DNA from 3 places in the Amycolatopsis sp. NPDC001319 genome. Region 2 is predicted to be linked to each of the others. Evidence: riboswitches for the same ligand, from Rfam matches in the RefSeq annotation. Region 2 holds a riboswitch; each other region holds the start of a gene.
The links. Region 2 has a riboswitch for S-adenosylmethionine ahead of ACFY1H_RS35415 (ATP-binding cassette domain-containing protein). Riboswitches for the same ligand answer to the same signal wherever they lie in the genome.

Region 1 (6,330 bases), on a different contig from region 2:
CGGCCAGGTCCAGCACCGGCACGGCCAGCACACCACCGGCGACGAGGGCGGCGAACCGGCCGGTGCTCGGGGCCTTCCCGGCCCGCACGTACCCGGCCAGCACGAGTGCCACCACCACGGCGAGCGCGATCGGCCAGCCGAGCGCCGTCGCGTACGTCGACGGCGGCAGCGGCACCTGGTCCTGGGTGAGGAACTGCAGCCCTCCGGGGCCGGGGTCGGGGCCGAGGAGACCTCCGGGGACCCGGTGGACCGGGTCCGCATGGAGATCACCCTGCGCCCCGTGTTCGGCGGTCGCGAGCTGCACCGCCGCCAGGATCAGCTCGGCGAACCCCAGCGCCGCCAACGGAACCCAGAACCCCCACGCTCTCCCCATGCGGGGAGCCTAGCGAGCGCCTCAGGCGCAGAACGGAGGAAGCTCCCGCGGGTCCCCCACCGGCGCCCAGCGGCCGTCGACCTTCGTGTACTCCCAGCGGGCGCCGCGGGCGACGATCTGGCGCAGCGCGAGCACGAGCCGGTCCACGTGCTCCTCGGTGCTGCCCAGGCCGAGGCTCACACGCACGGCCTGCTGCCCGTCGCGGCCGCATTCGCCGATGAGGCGCTTGGTGGCGACGTGGGCGCAGAACGCGCCGTCGCGCACGCCGATGCCGTACTCGGCCGAGAGGACCGCGGCGAGCCAGCCGGGTTCGAAGCCGTCGACGACGAAGCTCACCGTGCCCACGCGGTCCACGGCTGCGTCGAACAGGCGCAGCTCGGCGCAGCCGGGCACGCCGGCCAGGCCCTTGCGCAGCCGTTCCAGCAGCGTGGCCTCGTGCTCGCCCACGGCGGTCCAGTTCGCGGCCAGCTGCTCGCACGCGACGCCCAGCGCGTAGACCCCGACGGTGTTCGGCGAGCCGGCCTCGTGCCGTTCGGCGCCGGTGTTCCACACGACGGCGTCCTCGGTCACGAGCTTCGTCGCGCCCCCGCCGGCGAGGTACGGCTCGGCAGCGCGCAGCCAGTCGGACCGGCCGATGAGCGCGCCGGCGCCGAAGGGTGCGTAGAGCTTGTGCCCCGAGAGCGCGACGTAGTCGACGTCCAGCTCCCGCAGGGAGATCCGGCGGTGCGGCGCGAGCTGCGCGGCGTCCAGCGCCACGCGCGCGCCGTGTTTCCTTGCCACGGCGGCGATCTCGGCGACCGGCAGCAGCTCACCGGTCACGTTCGACGCGCCGGTCACCACCACGAGCCGCGGTCCTTCCGGGCAGGCGGCGAGTGCTTCGTCCACAACGGACACCGCGGCCAGGCGCGTGCGCGGCAGCGGCACGCGCCGCACATTCGGGCCACGCCAAGGCAGCAGGGCCGCGTGGTGCTCGGTGTCGAACACGACCACCGACGTGCGCCGCGGCAGCGAGCGGGCCAGCAGGTTGAAGGAATCCGTGGTGTTGCGCGTGAACACGACGGTGTCGGTGGCGCGCGCGTCGACGAACCGGCGCAGGATGTCGCGCGTGCGCTCGTAAAGCCGCGTCGACACCTGCGACGCGAAGCCGGCGCCGCGGTGCACGCTCGCGTACCAGGGCAGGAACTCGTCGACCGCGGAGCGGACCGCGTCGAGACACGGCGCGCTCGCCGCGTGGTCGAGGTTCGCGTAGCCGATCTCGCCGCCGGTCACCAGCGGCACCCGCAGCGCCGCCCCCGCGACGCCGGGAATCCCCTGTGCGGCAACGGTTTCGGTGTTTCCAGCGGTACGGTCCAGAGCGAGCGTCATGGCGGTGCCTCCTCGGCAGTCCGGGGGACCCCCGGCGAGGGGCCCGCGCTTGCCTGTCGCACAACGCGACCGGCCCGGTCTTCACCCGGGGCACCCCACCGCGGTAGGAGGGTTGCCGGCCAGCAAGCCGGGGCTGAACGCTGGCACTCATGACCTGTTGATGAAGGTAACCGAACGACGCCCCGTGACGCCAGAGGTGTCCCGTGAGCTGAGACGGCGCTCACAGACCGGCGATCACCGCCGCAGCGCGCGGAAGGCCTCCGTCTGCTCGCGGATCGCGCGCTCGGCCGGGAGCCGTTCGATCGAGGAAGCACCGAAGAAACCGACGATCCCTTCGGTGTGGTCGAGCACGTACTGCGCGTCTGCGGGTTCGGCGATCGGGCCGCCGTGGCACAGCACGAGCACGTTCGGGTTCACCCGCTTGGCCGCGTCGTGCATCGCCTGCACCCGGGTGACGGCCTCGTCGAGCGTGACCGCCGTCTGCGCGCCGATCGTGCCGCTGGTGGTGAGCCCGAGGTGCGGCACCAGCACATCGGCTCCCGCGCGGGTCATGTCGGCGGCCTGCTCGGGGTCGAAGACGTACGGCGCGGTCAGCAGATCGCGTTCGCGGGCCAGCGCGACGAGGTCGACCTCCAGGCCGTAACCCATGCCGGTCTCCTCGAGGTTCTGGCGGAACACGCCGTCGATCAGCCCGACCGTCGGGAAGTTCTGCACGCCGGCGAACCCCATCCGCTTGAGCTCGTCGAGGAACGGGCCCATCAGCCGGAACGGATCGGTACCGTTGACGCCCGCCAGCACCGGCGTGTCGCGCACGACCGGGAGCACCTCGCGCGCCATGTCCACGACGATGCCGTTGGCGTCGCCGTAGGCCAGCAGCCCGGCGAGCGAGCCGCGGCCGGCCATGCGGTAGCGGCCGGAGTTGTAGATGATCAGCAGGTCGATGCCGCCGGCCTCGGCGGCCTTGGCGGACAGGCCGGTGCCCGCGCCGCCGCCGATCACGGGCCAGCCTTGCGCCACCGCGGCGGTGAGCCGGGCCAGCGCTCGTTCGCGGTCCACGTCAGGACCTCCCTTCGCCGATGAGCCGGTGCAGTTCCCGGGCGGCGGCCGCGCCGAACCCGGCGTCGTTGATGGCCTCTTCGCGCCGCGTCACGATCGCGGCGCTGCCGGAAAGCGCTTCAGTGAGGTGGGCGAACAGCTCGGCGTCCGCCGCCGGGTCGTGGAACGGGCCGTCCGGAACGTCCACAGCGGACACTCCGCCGAGCGGCAGGAACACCGACACGGGCCCTTGTGCCGCCCGGAGTTTGCGCCCGAGCAGCGTGCCCAGCTCCGCGGATTCCTCCGCGGTGGTCCGCATCAGCGTGACGGTCGGGTTGTGCACCAACAGGTTCCGGCCCGCGAACCGCTCGGGCACGGTGTCGGCCGGGCCGAAGTTGACCATGTCGAGTGCGCCGACGCTGACCACCTGCGGCAGTCCCGCGCGCCCGGCCGCCTCCAGCCGGTGCGGGCCCGCGGAGAGCACCCCGCCGACGAGCTCGTCGGCCAGCTCCGTCGTGGTCAGGTCGAGCACACCGGCGAGCAGGCCGTCGGTCACGAGCTTCTCCATCGCCCGGCCGCCGGAGCCGGTCGCGTGGAACACGAGCACCTCGTAGCCGAGCCGTTCGAGCTCGGCGCGGGCCTCGTCCGCGGCGGGGGTGGTGACGCCGAACATCGTCACCGCGACCACGGGCCGGTCGGTGGTCTCGCGGCCGGTGTCGTGGTGGCGGGCCATGGCGGCGATCGCCGCCGCCGCGTTGCCCAGCACGGTCTTCGACACCGAGTTGAGCCCGGCGATGTCGACCACGGAGTACATCAGCGTCACGTCGGTCTCGCCCACGTACGGGCGGACGTCGCCGGACGCCATGCTGGAGACCAGCAGCTTCGGCAGCCCCACCGGCAGCTCGCGCATCACCGCCGCCGCGATCGACGACCCGCCCGAGCCGCCGACCGCCAGCACGGCGTCGACCCGGCCCTCGTCGAACAGCCGCCGGACGGTCACCGCCGCACCGCGCGCCATCGTCTCCACGGCGTGCCCGCGGTCGCCTTCGAGGGAAGCGAGGTCGACGCCGGCGGCGCGGGCCACCTCCTCGGCGGGCACGTCGGCGCCGTCGGACGGGGACGACCCGGCGTCGACCAGCAGCGTGTGCACGCCGTCGATTTCGAGGCGGGTGCGCAGCCAGTCGTATTCGGCGTGTTTCGTGTCGAGGGTGCCGACGAGGCAGACCGTGGCCATGTCCGCCATCGTCGCCCCGCGGCAGGTGCGGCCGCTGGGCCACTTCGCCGGAAGTGGTCCAAACTTGCTGGTGAAGGAGGTGCCCATGCACCGGGTCACGGCCGCCGAACTGGTCCGGCTGCTCGGCGCTTGGCGCGGCGGTGGCCCGACGCTTCCCGCCGCGCTCGCCGCCACGCTGGGCGAGCTGGTCGACTCCGCCGTGCTGCCCGAGGCCGCCGTCCTGCCCGCGCAACGGCCGCTCGCGCGCGCACTGGGTGTCTCCCGGGGCACGGTGACCTCGGCGTACGACCAGCTGGCGGCCGGCGGACGGCTCACGGCCGAGGCCGGCTCCGGTTCGCGGGTGCGCCGGCGCCAGCCCGGTGGCCCGGGCGTGTCCGGTGGCCGGCTCGTTTCGTTCACCGGCTCGGCCGCCCCGGCGGACCTGTCGAGCGGCGCCCTGCCCGGCTCGGCCCTGACCGCCGACGCGCTGGCCGAGCTCGGCCCCGCCGACCTGGAGCCCTATCTCGGCACCGACGGCTACTTCCCCGCCGGCATCCCGCGGCTGCGAGCCACGATCGCGCGGCTGCTCACCGACGACGGCGTGCCCACCGACCCCGAGCAGGTGCTGGTGACCGCGGGCGCCCAGCAGGCCGTGTGGCTCGTGGCGCACACGCTGGTCACGGCGGGCGACCTGGTCGTCGTGGAGGAACCGAGCTACCGCGGCGCGCTCGAGGCGTTCGCCGGGGCCGGGACCCGGCTGCGGGGTATCCGCTGGACGGCCGACGGAATCGACCGCGACCAGCTGCGAGCGGCGCTGCGCCGCTCCCCCGCGCTGCTGTACTGCCAGCCGTCCGTGCACAACCCGACCGGCGAGCGGATGCCCGCGGCGGCGCGGCGCGAGCTCGGCAAGCTGATCACCGCCGCGGGCCTGCGCACGGTGGAGGACCGCAGCAGCGCCGATCTGGCGTTCCGCGGGCCTGCGCCGGGGCTGGCCGCGCACGTGCCGCCGGAGCTGCTGGTGAGCATCGGCACCGCGTCGAAGCTGTTCTGGGGCGGCGTGCGGATCGGGTGGATCCGCGCGGACGCGCCGACGATCGCGCGGCTGACCGAGGCACGCAAAGCGATCGACCTGGGGTGCTCGGTCGTCGACCAGCTGCTCGCCGCCGGGTTGCTGCGCCGCGTGGCCGAGGCCCGCGAGGCGCGGCGCGCGCTGCTCGCCGCGCGCTGGCAGTCCACTGTGGACGTCCTCGGCCGCGTGGTCCCGCACTGGCGCTGGACGACACCGGCCGGCGGCACCGGGCTGTGGGCCGACACCGGCGAAGACGCCGTGCGCCTCGCGCAGCGCGCGCTCGCCGCGGGGGTGAAACTGGCGCCGGGGCCCGCGTTTTCGGTCTACGACGGGTTCCGGACCCACCTGCGCCTGCCGCTGTGGCACGCGCCGCGAGACCTGGAGCCGGTACTCGCCTCGCTGCGGTGACTCAGCGGCCCAGCTCGCCGCGCCAGCGCGCGAGCCGCCCGGCCCGGTCGACGGCGCGGATCCGGCGCTCGGTCGCGTCGCGGACGCCGGCCGTGGTGACCACCAGCAGCTGGTCGTCCTCCTGCAGGCGGCTGGTCTTCTGCGGCGTGAACCCGGAACCACGGCGGACCACGAGGCTCACGGTGGCGCCGACGGGCAGGCCGAGCTCGGAGATGTACACGCCGTGCAGCTTCGAGCCCTTCTGGATGCGCACCTGCAGCAGCTCGGCGCCGAGCTCGTCGAGCGGCGCCGCGTCGACCTCGATCTCCTGGGCCTCGGCGCTCTTCGTGAGCCCGAGCCAGCGGGCGAACGGCCCGAGCGTGGCCCCCTGCAGCAACGTGAGCACGATGACCAGCACGAACACCGCGTCGACGAGCCGGCTCGCACCGGGCACGCCCTGCGAGAGCGGGATCATCGCGAGCACGATCGGCACGGCGCCGCGCAGGCCCGCCCACGAGAGGAACGTCTGCTCCCGCCACGGCAGCCGGAACGGCAGCAGCGAGATCACCACCGACAGCGGCCGCGCGAGCAGCAGCACCACCGCGCCCGCGACGAGACCGGGCACCAGCGTCTCCAGCAGCCGGCTCGGCGACGCGAACAGCCCGAGCAGCACGAACAGCCCGATCTGCGCGAGCCAGCCGAGGCCTTCGGCGAACGAGAGCGTGTCGGAGCGGTGCGGCAGCTTGGAGTTGCCCAGCACCAGCCCGGCGACGTAGGTGGCGAGCAGCCCGGACGCGTGGGCCAGCTGACCGGAGGAGTACGCGAGGATGCACACGGCCACCGTGGCCAGGGGGTACAGGCCGGTGGCCGGCAGCGCGGCCCGGCGCA
Region 2 (6,330 bases):
ACCCGACAGGTCACCGACGGGCGTCCACTGCCGTTCGGGCGGGAAGCCGAGCTTCTCGCCCAGCTGCGAGGCCGTCATCTCCTGCTTGCCGAACACCACGCGCCCGGCCACCTGCTCGATCGCCTGCAGCACGCGCAGGTCACCCGGCAGGTCGTCGAGCTCCTGGCGCAGGTGCGCGAGCGCCACGGTCTTGCCCTCGATCCGCCGCCCGGTCTCCGGTTCGACGTCGCCGCCGAGCAGCTTGAGCAGCGAGGTCTTGCCCGAACCGTTCACGCCGACGAGACCCACGCGGTCACCCGGCCCGATCCGCCACGTCACGTGGTCGAGCAACGTCCGGTCGCCGACGCTCAACGACACGTCTTCCAGCTCCAGCACCGTCTTGCCGAGCCGGCGCTTCGCGAACGCCATCAGCTCCACGGAATCGCGCAGCGGCGGCACGTCGGCGATCAGCGCCTCGGCGGCTTCCACGCGGTAGCGCGGCTTCGACGAGCGCGCCTGCGGGCCGCGGCGCAGCCACGCCAGCTCCTTGCGCGCCAGGTTCTGCCGCTTCTCCTCGGCCGTCGCGGCCAGGCGCGCCCGCTCGGCGCGCGCGAAGATCCAGTCGGCGTAACCACCCTCGTACTGCTCGACCCGACCGTTCGCGACCTCCCACGTGAGGCTCGCGACGGTGTCGAGGAACCACCGGTCGTGGGTCACGACCACCACGGCGATGCGGCGGGCCAGCAGGTGGTCGGCCAGCCAGCGGACACCTTCGACGTCCAGGTGGTTGGTGGGCTCGTCGAGCACCACGAGGTCGAGCTCGCCGGTCAGCGCCGCGGCCAGCGCGACGCGACGGCGTTCGCCACCGGACAGGTTCGCGGTCGGGGTGTCGAGGCCGATCGCGGTGATGCCGAGTCCGTCCACAATGGACCGTACGCGCGCGTCGGCGGCCCATTCGTGTTCCGCGCCATAGCGTTCGAGCACGACGTCGCCGACCGTGCTACCCGAAGGCAGCTCGGTGCGCTGGGTGACGACGGCCATGCGCAGATCACGAACATGGCTCACGCGGCCGGAATCCGGCTCGCTCAGACCCGCGAGCACCTCCAGCAACGTCGTCTTGCCGCCTCCGTTGAGACCGACCACACCGATGCGCTGTCCTGCGGCGACGCCGAGCGAAACGCCGTCCAGCAGCGGTTTCACGCCGTACGACTTGCTCACCGACTCCAGGTTGACCAGGTTGGCCATCCGATTCAGCCGATCCTTTCCACAGTGGACTAGAAGTTCAGGCGTGCACGCGCGGTGGCGCGCCACGGGGTGCGTCGTCTCCGCCGACCAGCCGGGCGCCGGGCACCGGGCCGTGGGCGACGCGCACCGTCCGGCACACGCCGGCGCCGGACAGCTCGGCCGCCACCTCGACGGCGGCCTGCGCGTCGGCGCAGAGGAACGCGCACGTGGGCCCCGAGCCGGACACGCAGCCGGCCAGCGCGCCCGCGTTCACGCCCGCACGCAGCGTGCGGCGCAGGCCGGGGCGCAGCGACACGGCGGCCGCCTGCAGGTCGTTGCCCAGCAGCAGCGCGAGCTGACGCGGGTCACCCGAGGCGAGAGCCTCGACCACGGGGGTGTGCGAGCCGATGCGCGGCGGGTTGCCGTCGGTGCGAAGGCGGTCGAGCTCGCCGAACACCTTCGGCGTCGACAGGCCTTCGGTGTCGAACGCGAGCACCCAGTGGAACGTGTGGCGCGACAGCACGGGCACGAGCTGCTCACCGCGGCCGGTGCCGAGCGCGGTGCCGCCGTAGAGCGCGAAGGGCACGTCGCTGCCGAGCTTGCCCGCGATGGCGGCCAGCTCGTCGCGCGTCACGTCGAGCTTCCACAGCGAGGCCAGGCCGACGAGCGTCGCCGCCGCGTCGGCGCTCCCGCCCGCCATGCCGCCCGCGACGGGGATGCCTTTGCGCAGCACGATCCGCACCTTCGGGTCGTCGCCTTCGGCGCGACCGGCGTAGGTGGCGAGCTCCTGGGCCGCGCGCCAGGCGAGGTTTGTGGCGTCGGTGGGCACCGACCCCTCCCCCTCGCCGAAGACCTCGAGCCCCGGGTCGTCGGTGACCGCGACGGTCACCTCGTCCGTGAGCGACAACGCCTGGAAGACGGTGACCAAGTCGTGGTAGCCGTCCTCGCGCAGGTCACCGATGGCCAGGTGCAGGTTGACCTTGGCCGGGACCCGGACGGTGACTGGTGGTGGAACTACGGCGAGCACCCGTCAAGCCTACGTGGCCGGGCGCCTGGCCTCCCCACCAGGAGAAAACAGCCGTTTTCAGGACGGCTGTCCCAACCTCTCGGACACGCTCCCGACTCTCCCGTCCCCCAGTCCCACCGCACCCCACCGTGGCGTTGGTTGCGCTCAACGCACCCAATGCGGCGTTCGTTGCGTTGAACGCACCGAACGCCACAGTGGGGCGCGGTGAGCCGGAGGTGTGGCGAGCGGTCAGGCGGCGACGCTCTGCGCGGCCCGCACGGCCGGCGTCACGTGGGCGCCACGGTCGGCGATCCACGCCAGCGCCGCGTCGGCGCGCTCGCCGCGGACGCCGATGCGGAAGCGGGCGATCGGGGTGTCGCCGATGCGCGTGAGACCGCCGCCGATGGTGGCGACCTCCACGTCGAAGCGGCCGGCCGCCTCGGGCAGCAGGGCGCCGACGGACGCGAAGCCGATCAGCACGACGTCGGCGGACCGGTCGTACTTCGCGGCCTGCGCGCGGGCGGTCTCGATGGCCGGCAGCACCGCCTGCGCGGTCCAGCTGCCCGGCGAGGCGATGAGGTCCAGCACGTGACCGCGTTCGACGACCGCGCCGTCTTCGAGCACCGCGACGTCGTCGCAGACGCGGCGGACGACACCGGCGTCGGGCGTGGTCAGGAGCACGGTGGTGCCCAGCTCGGCGCGCGCCCGGTCGAGCACGGCGAGCACGGCGCCGGCCTCCTCGGGGGCGATGCCGGCGGTGGGGTCGTCGGCGAGCAGCACGGCGGGGCCGGCGGCGAGGGCCTTGGCCACGGCGACGCGGCGCAGCTGGCCGGGCGTGAGGTCGGCCGGCTTCTGCGCGGCCCGGGCGGTGAGGCCCACGAGGTCGAGCAGGTTGCCGACGCGGCTCTTGCGCTGCGGGCCGTCGACGCCGAGCTGCTCCAGCGGCGTGGCGATGTTGCCGGCCACGGTGCGCTCGGCGAGCAGCTCCGGCTTGGTGCCGACGACACCCAGCTGACGGCGGACCTCACGCAGCCGTCGGCCGTCGAGCGCACCGGTGTTGAGGCCGTCGAGCCGCACGACACCGCGGTCCGGGCGCTCCTGCAGGGCGATGCAGCGGGCGAGCGTGGACTTGCCGGAGCCGGCGGGACCCACCACGCCGAAGAGGGAGCCGGCCTGCACGTCGACGCTCACATCACGCAGCGCGGCGACCGGATTTCCGTTGAGGGGAAAGGACTTGGACACGTTTTCGACAGTGATCACGAAGAGAGCTCCAGGCATGAGGCGCAGCACCGTTTCCGGGCGCGCCGGGCGTCACCGAATTACCGTCCTTTTCGGACGGTGCGCAGAATTGCGGAAGAAAGATCAGGCGATGACTGTGGAGCGTCGACACGCACATACCGTGCGGCGACCTTCATCGACGACGCGCCGCCGGGTCAACAGGAGCGGGCGGGCTACCCTCTGCATCGGAAACAGCCTCCATCGGTCCTGGCTGTAGCACCTGCCCCATGGGGGGTGGTTGCTGCGACTTCGGCGAGCCAGGTCTCTCAGTCGCTCGGGATGGACGTTTCTGAGTAAAGCCGATCCCATTGGGTGAACGCAAGCGCGTTGGTGCAGATCACACGAGTGGTGGTGCCCGGATACCGGGACACCCGCAGCCACATCGTGGACCCCAAAAGCTCCGGCACCGAATTTCTTCCGCGCGGCGAATCCAGCCCTTATTCCACTGTGGACGCCGCCGATCCCTGGTGGAGGCGCGATTCCGGCCCGACAATTCCGCGACGGCCCGCGCGTGGGTAAATGACGGTTCGGCCAGGTAGTTCGCCACGGCGAGACACCGCGTCTTCCCGGCCGGACACCCGCTCCCGTCCGCGAGCCGATTCCGGCCGACTCACCCCATCGGTGATACACGCGTATCCTATACAGTCGTATCACCAACGCGGAGGAGAACCGTGGCGCACCGGGTCGACCACGAGCAGCGCCGGCGCGAGATCGCCACGGCGGTGTGGCGGATCGCGGCCGAACGCGGGCTCGACTCCGTGAGCATGCGCGAGGTGGCCGCCGAGGCGGGCGTGTCGCTGCGGCTGGTGCAGTACTACTTCGAGACGAAGCACAATCTGCTCGTGCTCTCCCTGCGTTATCTGCACGAACGCGGCGAGCAGCGCACGCAGGCCCGCATCGCGGCGCAGGTCGACCAGAGCGTGCGCGGCGTGGTCCGGACGCTGCTCACGGAACTGCTGCCGCTGGACGCCGAGCGTGAGCTGTCGCTACGCGTCCACCGCGCCTACTTCAGCCGTACCCACAGCGACCCGGCGCTGGCGAAGGTCTTCCTGCAGGCCGAGACGCCGATCGAGGACCTGCTCACCAGCCTGCTGCGCCGCACGGTTCTCCCGCCCGGCGTCCAGCCGCGGCAGGAAGCGAACCTCCTGGTCGCGGGCTTCACCGGACTCGGCCTCGACGTCCTCCACGGCCGCTTCACGCCGGGCGAGGTCCTGGCGACGCTGGACTACCACCTGGCACGGCTGTTTCAGGCTTGAGCCGCGAGCCGCACGAAGTCGTGCACGTCGAGCTGCTCGCCGCGCGTCTTCGGGTCGATGTCGGCCGCCACGAGGAGTTCACCCGCGCGGTCGGCCGAGCCGGCCCAGCCGGCCAGAGCCGCGCGCAGTGTCTTGCGGCGCTGGGAAAACGCGGCGTCGACGACTTCAAACAGGCGTTGCCGCTCGACGCCCTCCACCGGAGTGCCGCGTTCGAAGGACACGAGCGACGAGTCGACGTTCGGCACCGGCCAGAACACCGACCGCGGCACGGCGCCGACCTTGCGCGCCGGGCCGTACCAAGCGAGCTTCACGCTGGGCACGCCGTAGATGCGGCTGCCGGGACCGGCGGCCATGCGGTCGGCGACCTCGGTCTGGACCATCACCATCCCGCGCTGCAGCGAAGGCAGCTCGGCCAGCAGGTGCAGCACGACGGGGACCGCGACGTTGTACGGCAGGTTCGCCACCAGCGACACGGGCTCGGCCGGCAGGTCCGCCGCGCTGATCCGCAACGCGTCGGCGCCGACCACGGTCAGCTGATCCGCGACGGAAGCGGCGCGTTCGGCGGCCGTTTGCGGAAGCCGCGCCGCCAGCTTCGGATCGATCTCGACGGCCACCACGCGGGCACCGGCGTCGAGCAGGCCCAGCGTCAGCGACCCCAGCCCGGGGCCGACCTCGAGAACGACGTCGCCCGGCTGGACTCCGGCCAGCTCGACGATGCGGCGAACCGTGTTGGGGTCGTGCACGAAGTTCTGGCCGAGCTTCTTCGTCGGCCGGACGTCGAGCTCGTCCGCCAGCCCGCGGATCTCGGCAGGCCCCAGCAGTTCAACCACCGGGGAAGCCTACCGAGCCTCGGGAACTGCGGAACTCAGGCCCGCTTGCCGCAGACCGGCCAGGCGCTGTAGCCACCGCGAGCGTCGCGGACCTTCTCGGCAATCGAGATCTGCTGCGCGCGCGAAGCCTGGTTCGGGTACGCCGCGTACTGGTCGCCGCCGTAGGCATCCCAGGTGCGCTTGTCGAACTGGAGGCCGCCGTAGTAGCCGTTGCCGGTGTTGATCGCCCAGTTGCCGCCGGCCTCGCACGCTGCGATCCGGTCCCACGCGGAACCGTCGCCGATCGCCGGGTCGGCGGGCTTCTTCGTGCCCACCTTGAGGATCTTCGGCTTGGCCTCGAGGAGGACCTTCACCGAGACCTGCTCGCGGGAGACCTCTTCGCCGTTCTTCTTGGTGACCTTGTAGGTCACCATCTTCTGGCCCGGGGTGCCCGGGTCCTGAACGGTGGTCTTGCCCTGCTCGAGCGTCGGGTCGTCGACCTTCTGCACATCGGGGTCGATGGTCTCCTGCTGGTTGACCATCGAGATGCCCATGCGGCTGACGTGGACTTCGGCGCCGTCCTTGAGAGAGACGTTCAGACCACCCTCGACCGCGTCGTCCGGGCCGAGGTTCATCTTGAAGTCGGAGAGGAACTCCTTGGTGGTCACCGCGTTCGTGGTGACCTGGCGCGGCGCGTTGGTGCCGTCGAAGAGCGTGATGTGCTTGAGGGTCTTGACCTGCACGGTCGAGCCCTCGAGCGGCAGCTCGCCGGTGCCGG
Region 3 (6,330 bases), on a different contig from region 2:
GGCGGCACTGGCGGCCTGGGGTGGCACGCTGGCGGGCCTGCGGCTCGGGTGGTGGGCGGCCGAGGGTTTCGGAGTGGTGGCGGCGGTTCTGTCGGCCGTGCTGCTCGCGCGGCGGCGTGGGCGGTGGCTCGGCGCGGCCGGCGCGCTGCTGGTGCTGGGGCTCGTCGTGGCGCTGCCGACGGCGTGGCGCATCAGGGGAGCGGAGCAGGATCCGCTCGGCCCAGCCGCGGCGCACGGGGTGACCGCCACGGTCCGTGTCGAGGTCACTGAGCGACCACGGCCGATCCACAGCGCCGGCTACGCCGATCAGCAGGCGGGCACGCGGTCGGTGGCCATCGACACCCAGGTGGAATCGGCCACTGTGGACGGTCGGCCGGTGGTGTCCACCGGCCGGGTCCTGCTGCTCGCGCCGGTGGCCGGGTGGGGCGCTCTCCTGCCGGGCCAGGAGGTCACGGCGGCGGGCCGCTTGGCGCCGGCGCGCGGGGGTGAGCTGACGGCCGCGGTCGTCTACCCGCAGGGCGCTCCGGTCGGAGTCACGCGGACGCCGTGGTGGCAGCGGGCGGCCGCGGCGTTGCGGGTGGGGCTGCACGAGCTGTGCGCGGTGCTGCCGGAAGAGCCGGCGGGGCTGCTGCCCGGACTGGTTCTGGGTGACACGAGTGCGTTGCCGGAGCAGGTCGAGCAGGAGTTCACGGAGTCGGGGCTCACGCACTTGATGGCTGTCAGCGGGGGAAATCTCGCGATTCTGTGCGGCTCGGTGTTGCTGTTGTGCCGGTTGCTGCGCATCGGGCCGCGGGTGTCGGCCGTCGCGGCGGGGTTGTGCCTGGGTGGCTTCCTGATCCTCGTCGGTCCGGCGCCGAGCGTGCTGCGGGCGGGAGTGATGGGCGGGGTGGCGCTGCTGGCGCTGGCCTTGGGCCGGCGTGGCTCCGCGTTGCCGGCGCTGGCGTTCTCGGTGTGCGTGCTCGTCGCGTGGGATCCGGTGATGGCGGCGGACTTCGGGTTCGCGCTGTCGGTGTTCGCGACGGCGGGGCTGGTGCTGCTGGCGCCGCGGTGGGCGGATTCGCTGGTGCGCCGGGGGATTCCGCCGGGGTACGCGGAAGGGATCGCGGTGCCGCTGGCGGCGTTCGTGGTCACCGCGCCGGTGATCGCGGGCATGGCGGGCACGGTGAGCCTCGTCTCGGTGGTGACCAACGTGCTGGCGGCGCCCGTCGTCGCGCCGGTCACGGTGCTCGGGGTGCTGGCCACGGTGGTCGGGCCGTGGTGGCCCGGGGCCGGGCACGTGCTGGTGCACCTGGCCGATCCGGAGGCGCGGTGGCTGATCACCGTCGCCCGGCACGGCGCCCGGGCGCCGGGCGCGGTGCTCACGTGGCCGGGTGGCTGGTGGGGCGGGGTGTGCGCGGCCGGGGTGCTGGTCGTGGTGGTGGTCGCGTTCCGGTTCCGGCGCGCGCGGCTGGTGGTGGCGATGGGACTGGTGGCGGTGCTGCTGATCGTGGTGCCGCCGCGGGTGCTCTCGCCCGGCTGGCCGCCGAAGGGCTGGGCGATGGTGGAGTGCGACGTCGGCCAGGGCGACGCCGTGGTGCTGGCCACGGCGGAGGCCGGGCGGGCGGTGGTCGTGGACACCGGGCCGGAGCCGGGGCCGGTGGACGAGTGCCTGCGGCGGCTCGGCGTGGATCGGATCCCGCTGCTGGTGCTCAGCCACCTGCACGCCGACCACATCGGCGGGCTGTCGTCGGTGTTCGACGGCCGGGCCGTGGGGGCGATCGCCGTCGGGCCCGGGCGCGCGCCGGCATGGGCGTGGCAGCAGGTGTCGCAGGAAGCGGCGACGCACCACGTTCCGCTGCTGGAGCTGAGCGACGGGCAGCGGCTCGACTGGCCGGGGCTGTCGCTCGACGTGCTCGGGCCGCGCTACGTCACGGCGCGCGCGGCCGCTCTGCAGGACGGCACGATGATCAACAACAGTTCCGTGGTGCTGCGCGCGACCACGGCGGCGGGGAGGGTGCTGCTGACCGGAGACGTGGAGCTGGCCGCGCAGGCCGACCTGCTGGCCGAGGGGGTGGACCTGCACGCCGACGTGCTGAAAGTTCCGCACCACGGCAGCAGGTACTCGTTGCCCCAGTTCCTCGAGGCGGTGGGCGCGCGGGCGGCGATGATCAGCGTGGGTGCGGGCAACAGCTACGGGCACCCGGCGAAGTCCACAGTGGACGTGCTGGGCACGCTGGGTGTACTGGTGACGCGGACCGATGTGGACGGTGACACGGCCGTGCTGCCCGGTGCCGGCGGGCCGGCGGTGGCGCGCCGGGGTGAGCCGCGCGGGCCGCCCCGCTAGGGGAGCGGCCCGCGGGCCCGGTCAGCTCAGAGGCCGAGGGCCTTGCTCACGGCCTCGGCCGACGGGGGCACGGTCGCCTTCGGGCCGATGCGGCCTTCGAGGGCGTCGAGCGTCTTGAGGCCGTCGCCGGTGATGAGCAGCACGGTGTCGGCCTCGGGGTCGAGCTTGCCGGTCTCGATGAGCTTCTTCGCCGTCGCGACGGTGACGCCGCCGGCGGTCTCGGTGAAGATGCCTTCGGTGCGCGCGAGCAGCCGGATGCCCTCCACGACCTCCTCGTCGCTCACGTCCTCGATCGCACCGCCGGTGCGGTTGACGACGTCGAGCACGTAGGGGCCGTCGGCGGGGTTGCCGATCGCGAGCGAGCGGGCGATGGTGTCGGGCTTCACGGGCTGGACCACGTCGTGTCCGGCGCGGAAGGCGGCCGAGACGGGGGAGCAGCCGGTGGCCTGCGCACCGAACACCTTGTAGGGGCTGGCTTCCACGAGGCCGAGCTGGCCGAGCTCGCGGAAACCCTTGTCCACCTTGGTCAGCTGCGAGCCCGAGGCGATCGGCACCACGATCTGCTCCGGCAGGCGCCAGCCGAGCTGCTCGGCGACCTCGTAGCCGAGCGTCTTCGAGCCTTCGGAGTAGTAGGGGCGCACGTTGACGTTGACGAACGCCCACGTCGGGTGCTCGCCGGCGAGCTCGGTGGCGAGGCGGTTGACGTCGTCGTAGTTGCCGTCGACGGCGATCAGGTCACCGTCGTAGACGGCGGTGGTGAGGATCTTGGCGCGCTCGAGCGACTTCGGGATCAGCACGACCGACCGCCAGCCGGCGCGGGCCGCGGCGGCGGCCGTCGCGTTGGCCAGGTTGCCGGTCGAGGGACACGCGAGGACCTCGAAGCCGAACTCGCGGGCCGCGGCCAGCGCGACGGCGACCACGCGGTCCTTGAAGGAGTGCGTGGGGTTGCCGGTGTCGTCCTTGACCCACAGGGACTTCAGGCCCAGGGCCTTGGCGAGGCGGTCGGCCTTCACCAGACGGGTGGCGCCGGGTTCGGTGTTCGGGATCTCCTCGACGGTCGAGGGGACGGGAAGGAGCTTCTTGTAGCGCCAGATGTTCTTGGGGCCGGCCTCGATGTCTTCGCGGCGCACGCGGCCGAAGTCGTAGGCGACCTCGAGCGGCGAGAAGTCCTCCGCGGACACGAACTCCGGGGCGAGCGGCTGCCGGTGGCCCTCTTCCTTCGACACCAGTTCGACGGCCGGACCGAGGTCCAGGGTCTTCTTGGTGGAGGTCGTGCCGAGGGTAACGGTCATCGCGAGGTTCCTTTCCTCATCTGCCCCGCAAACGCGGGCCGGAATTGGCACCGTGGTCGTCAGCTATCCCGCAAATTCGGGAAGACAGGCTGTACGCCGGTTGCCGGGGCTTCGTCGGGCCGTTCCCTCTGCCCCTCTGGATGAGCGGTGTTCAGTTGTCGGCGCGCCGCGGTGTTTCCGGTGGAGCTGTGTTTCCGGCGGAGCGGGACGCTGCCTCGGGTACACCGTACGACATGGCGATCACCTCGTGCCACGGTGGCGGCGCACATCACCGGAGCGGGCGCGGGGCCGGGCGGGTGAGAGGATGGCGGGGTGACCACCGCACCCGCGCCGCTCCACCTCGTCCTCGGTGAGGAAGAACTGCTCATCGAGCGGGCTGTCCGCGCGTCGCTGGACGCCGCGCGGGCCATCGACTCCACGGCCGAGATGACGCGCAACCGGGTGTCCGAACTCACACCGCCCGTGCTCGCCGAGCTGGTGAGTCCTTCGCTGTTCAGCGAGGGGCGGGTCATCGTGCTCGACTCCGCGCACGACATCTCGCAGGAGCTGGCGGACGCGGTGATGGCGTACCTCAAGGCGCCCGCCGACGGGATCGTGCTCGTGGTCGTGCACAACGGCGGCGGGCGCAGCAAGGCGGCCAAGGCGCTGCCCGCGGCGCTGAAAAAGGCGGGCGCGGAGATCACCGAGTGCCCGAAGCTGACGAAGCCGGCCGAGCGCGAGTCGTTCGTGCGCAACGAGGTGCGCCGCGTCGGCGGCAAGATCGACGCCGCGGGCGTGATGGCGCTGATGGACACCGTCGGCTCCGACCTGCGTGAGCTGTCCTCCGCGGCGACGCAGCTCGTCGCCGACACCGGTGGCGTGGTCGACGAGCAGGCCGTGCGCCGCTACCACACCGGCCGCGCCGACGTGACCGGCTTCGCCGTCGCGGAGAAGGCCGTGGGCGGCGACCGCGCGGCGGCCCTGGAGTCGCTGCGCTGGGCCATGCAGCTGGGCGTGCCGCACGTCCTGGTCGCCGACGCCCTCGCCGACGCCGTGCGCACGATCGCCCGCGTGTCCGCCGCCGGCCGCGGCAACCCGAACCAGATGGCCGGCGAGCTGGGCATGCCGCCGTGGAAGATCCGCAAGGCGCAGGGCCAGTCCCGCGGCTGGGGCCAGGACGGCCTCGCCACCGCCATGCGCGTGGTCGCCCGCCTGAACGCCGAGGTCAAGGGCGTGGCGGCCGACGCGGACTACGCCCTGGAACGCGCGGTCGTCGAGGTCGTCGCCGCCAAGGGCGAACGCTGACCCTGCTCGCCTCGGCAGGCCCCGAATCGCCGACCGGTGAGGCTGAACCCGCCGCTCGGGAACGGGCAACGCGCCGGACCCGTACGCAGCCGTGAGGGCGCGCCAGTCCAGGCAGCTGTGTGCGTCGAGAACGGTCGAGAACACACGAAAAAGCCCGGCGACCAGGCGGTCACCGGGCTCTTTCAGGTCTGGCAGGGTGTCGCTGCGATCAGCTCAGAGCTGGTTCGCGCGCTTCGCGAGAGCCGACTTCTTGTTGGCGGCCTGGTTGGCGTGGATGACGCCCTTGGTGACGGCCTTGTCGAGCTTGCGGGCCGCGTCGCGCTGGAGTTCGAGGGTCTTGGTCTTGTCGCCGGAGTCGGCGGCCTCACGGAACTTGCGGATCGCGGTCTTCACCGAGGAGCGGATGGCCAGGTTGCGCTGGCGGGCCTTCTCGTTGGTGGTGATGCGCTTGATCTGGGACTTGATGTTGGCCATGAAGGCGTCCTGCTTTCGTCTCGGTGAAGGTCGCTGCCGCGTCGAAGTGGCTCCGGGCGCCTGGCGTCAAGACAGGCGCGGCCGGGTTTCCTCCCTGACGGAATGCCGCACGGCAACGACGGGAAAGCCTAACAGGCCTGCTCGCGGCCCCCTCGGGCGGCCCGCAGTGATCGGTTCGGCTACCGTGGAGACGGTAGTGCCTAGGGTTCCGCCACCGGTCCGCACGACGCGACCCACCACAACCAGGGCCGGCGGGACAGGTCCGAGCGGCACCATCGGCGCGGCCCGACGCCCGCCGTTCATCTGACGGGACAAAAGCCTGGAGGACCCGGCTTTCCGCGTGCGCGGAAGACCCGAAGGGGTCCGGTGAACACCACAGCTCTGTCGTTCGTCCTCATCGCCGCCGTCGTGCACGCGGGGTGGAACCTCGCGGCCAAGCGCGTCACCTTCGGCGGGCCGCGGTTCGTGTGGCTGTACTACACGGTCTCCGCCGTGGTGTTGCTCCCCGTGACAGTCATCGCACTGCTGGTCGAACCCGAGCGTCCACAGTGGACGTGGCTGCTCGCCGCCGTGGTCACGGCCGTGCTGCACGTGTCGTACGGCACGGTGCTGCAGCGCGGGTACGCCGTGGGCGACCTGTCGATCGTCTACCCGCTCGCGCGCGGCACGGGGCCGCTGCTGTCGGTGCTGGCGGCGGTGCTCGTGCTGCACGAGCACCCCGGCGTGCTGGGCCTGATCGGGGCGTTCCTCGTGGTGGCGGGCGTGCTCGTGATCAGTCTCGGCGGCAGCCAGGCCGACGTCAAAGCGCGCCGCGCCGGCGTGTTCTACGGCGTGCTCACCGGGGCGACCATCGCGGCCTACACGCTGTGGGACGCCCACTCCGTGACGACGCTCGCCGTACCGCCGCTCGTGTACTTCGGCGGCGGCGCGCTGGTGCAGAGCGTGCTGCTGGCGCCC

Region 1: linked by a shared signal. The riboswitch ahead of ACFY1H_RS25175 (aminotransferase class V-fold PLP-dependent enzyme) and the one ahead of ACFY1H_RS35415 (ATP-binding cassette domain-containing protein) in region 2 are both predicted to bind S-adenosylmethionine.
Region 3: linked by a shared signal. The riboswitch ahead of thrC (threonine synthase) and the one ahead of ACFY1H_RS35415 (ATP-binding cassette domain-containing protein) in region 2 are both predicted to bind S-adenosylmethionine.

What each region holds. Positions count from the first base shown of each region.
Region 1 is NZ_JBIAWY010000006.1:370,896-377,225, forward strand. It holds gene ACFY1H_RS25170 (hypothetical protein) at 1-373, opposite strand, end outside; gene ACFY1H_RS25175 (aminotransferase class V-fold PLP-dependent enzyme) at 395-1,738, opposite strand; SAM riboswitch class IV at 1,779-1,893, opposite strand; gene ACFY1H_RS25180 (phosphoenolpyruvate hydrolase family protein) at 1,973-2,794, opposite strand; gene ACFY1H_RS25185 (Tm-1-like ATP-binding domain-containing protein) at 2,796-4,007, opposite strand; gene ACFY1H_RS25190 (PLP-dependent aminotransferase family protein) at 4,093-5,463, shown strand; gene ACFY1H_RS25195 (potassium/proton antiporter) at 5,465-6,330, opposite strand, start outside.
Region 2 is NZ_JBIAWY010000011.1:2,072-8,401, reverse strand. It holds gene ACFY1H_RS35425 (ATP-binding cassette domain-containing protein) at 1-1,224, opposite strand, end outside; gene ACFY1H_RS35420 (4-(cytidine 5'-diphospho)-2-C-methyl-D-erythritol kinase) at 1,262-2,230, opposite strand; gene ACFY1H_RS35415 (ATP-binding cassette domain-containing protein) at 2,459-3,469, opposite strand; SAM riboswitch class I at 3,683-3,773, opposite strand; gene ACFY1H_RS35410 (TetR/AcrR family transcriptional regulator) at 4,159-4,743, shown strand; gene rsmA (16S rRNA (adenine(1518)-N(6)/adenine(1519)-N(6))-dimethyltransferase RsmA) at 4,734-5,573, opposite strand; gene ACFY1H_RS35400 (transglycosylase family protein) at 5,609-6,330, opposite strand, start outside.
Region 3 is NZ_JBIAWY010000009.1:48,741-55,070, forward strand. It holds gene ACFY1H_RS31205 (ComEC/Rec2 family competence protein) at 1-2,323, shown strand, start outside; gene thrC (threonine synthase) at 2,350-3,615, opposite strand; SAM riboswitch class I at 3,629-3,762, opposite strand; gene holA (DNA polymerase III subunit delta) at 3,928-4,899, shown strand; gene rpsT (30S ribosomal protein S20) at 5,113-5,373, opposite strand; gene ACFY1H_RS31225 (EamA family transporter) at 5,740-6,330, shown strand, end outside.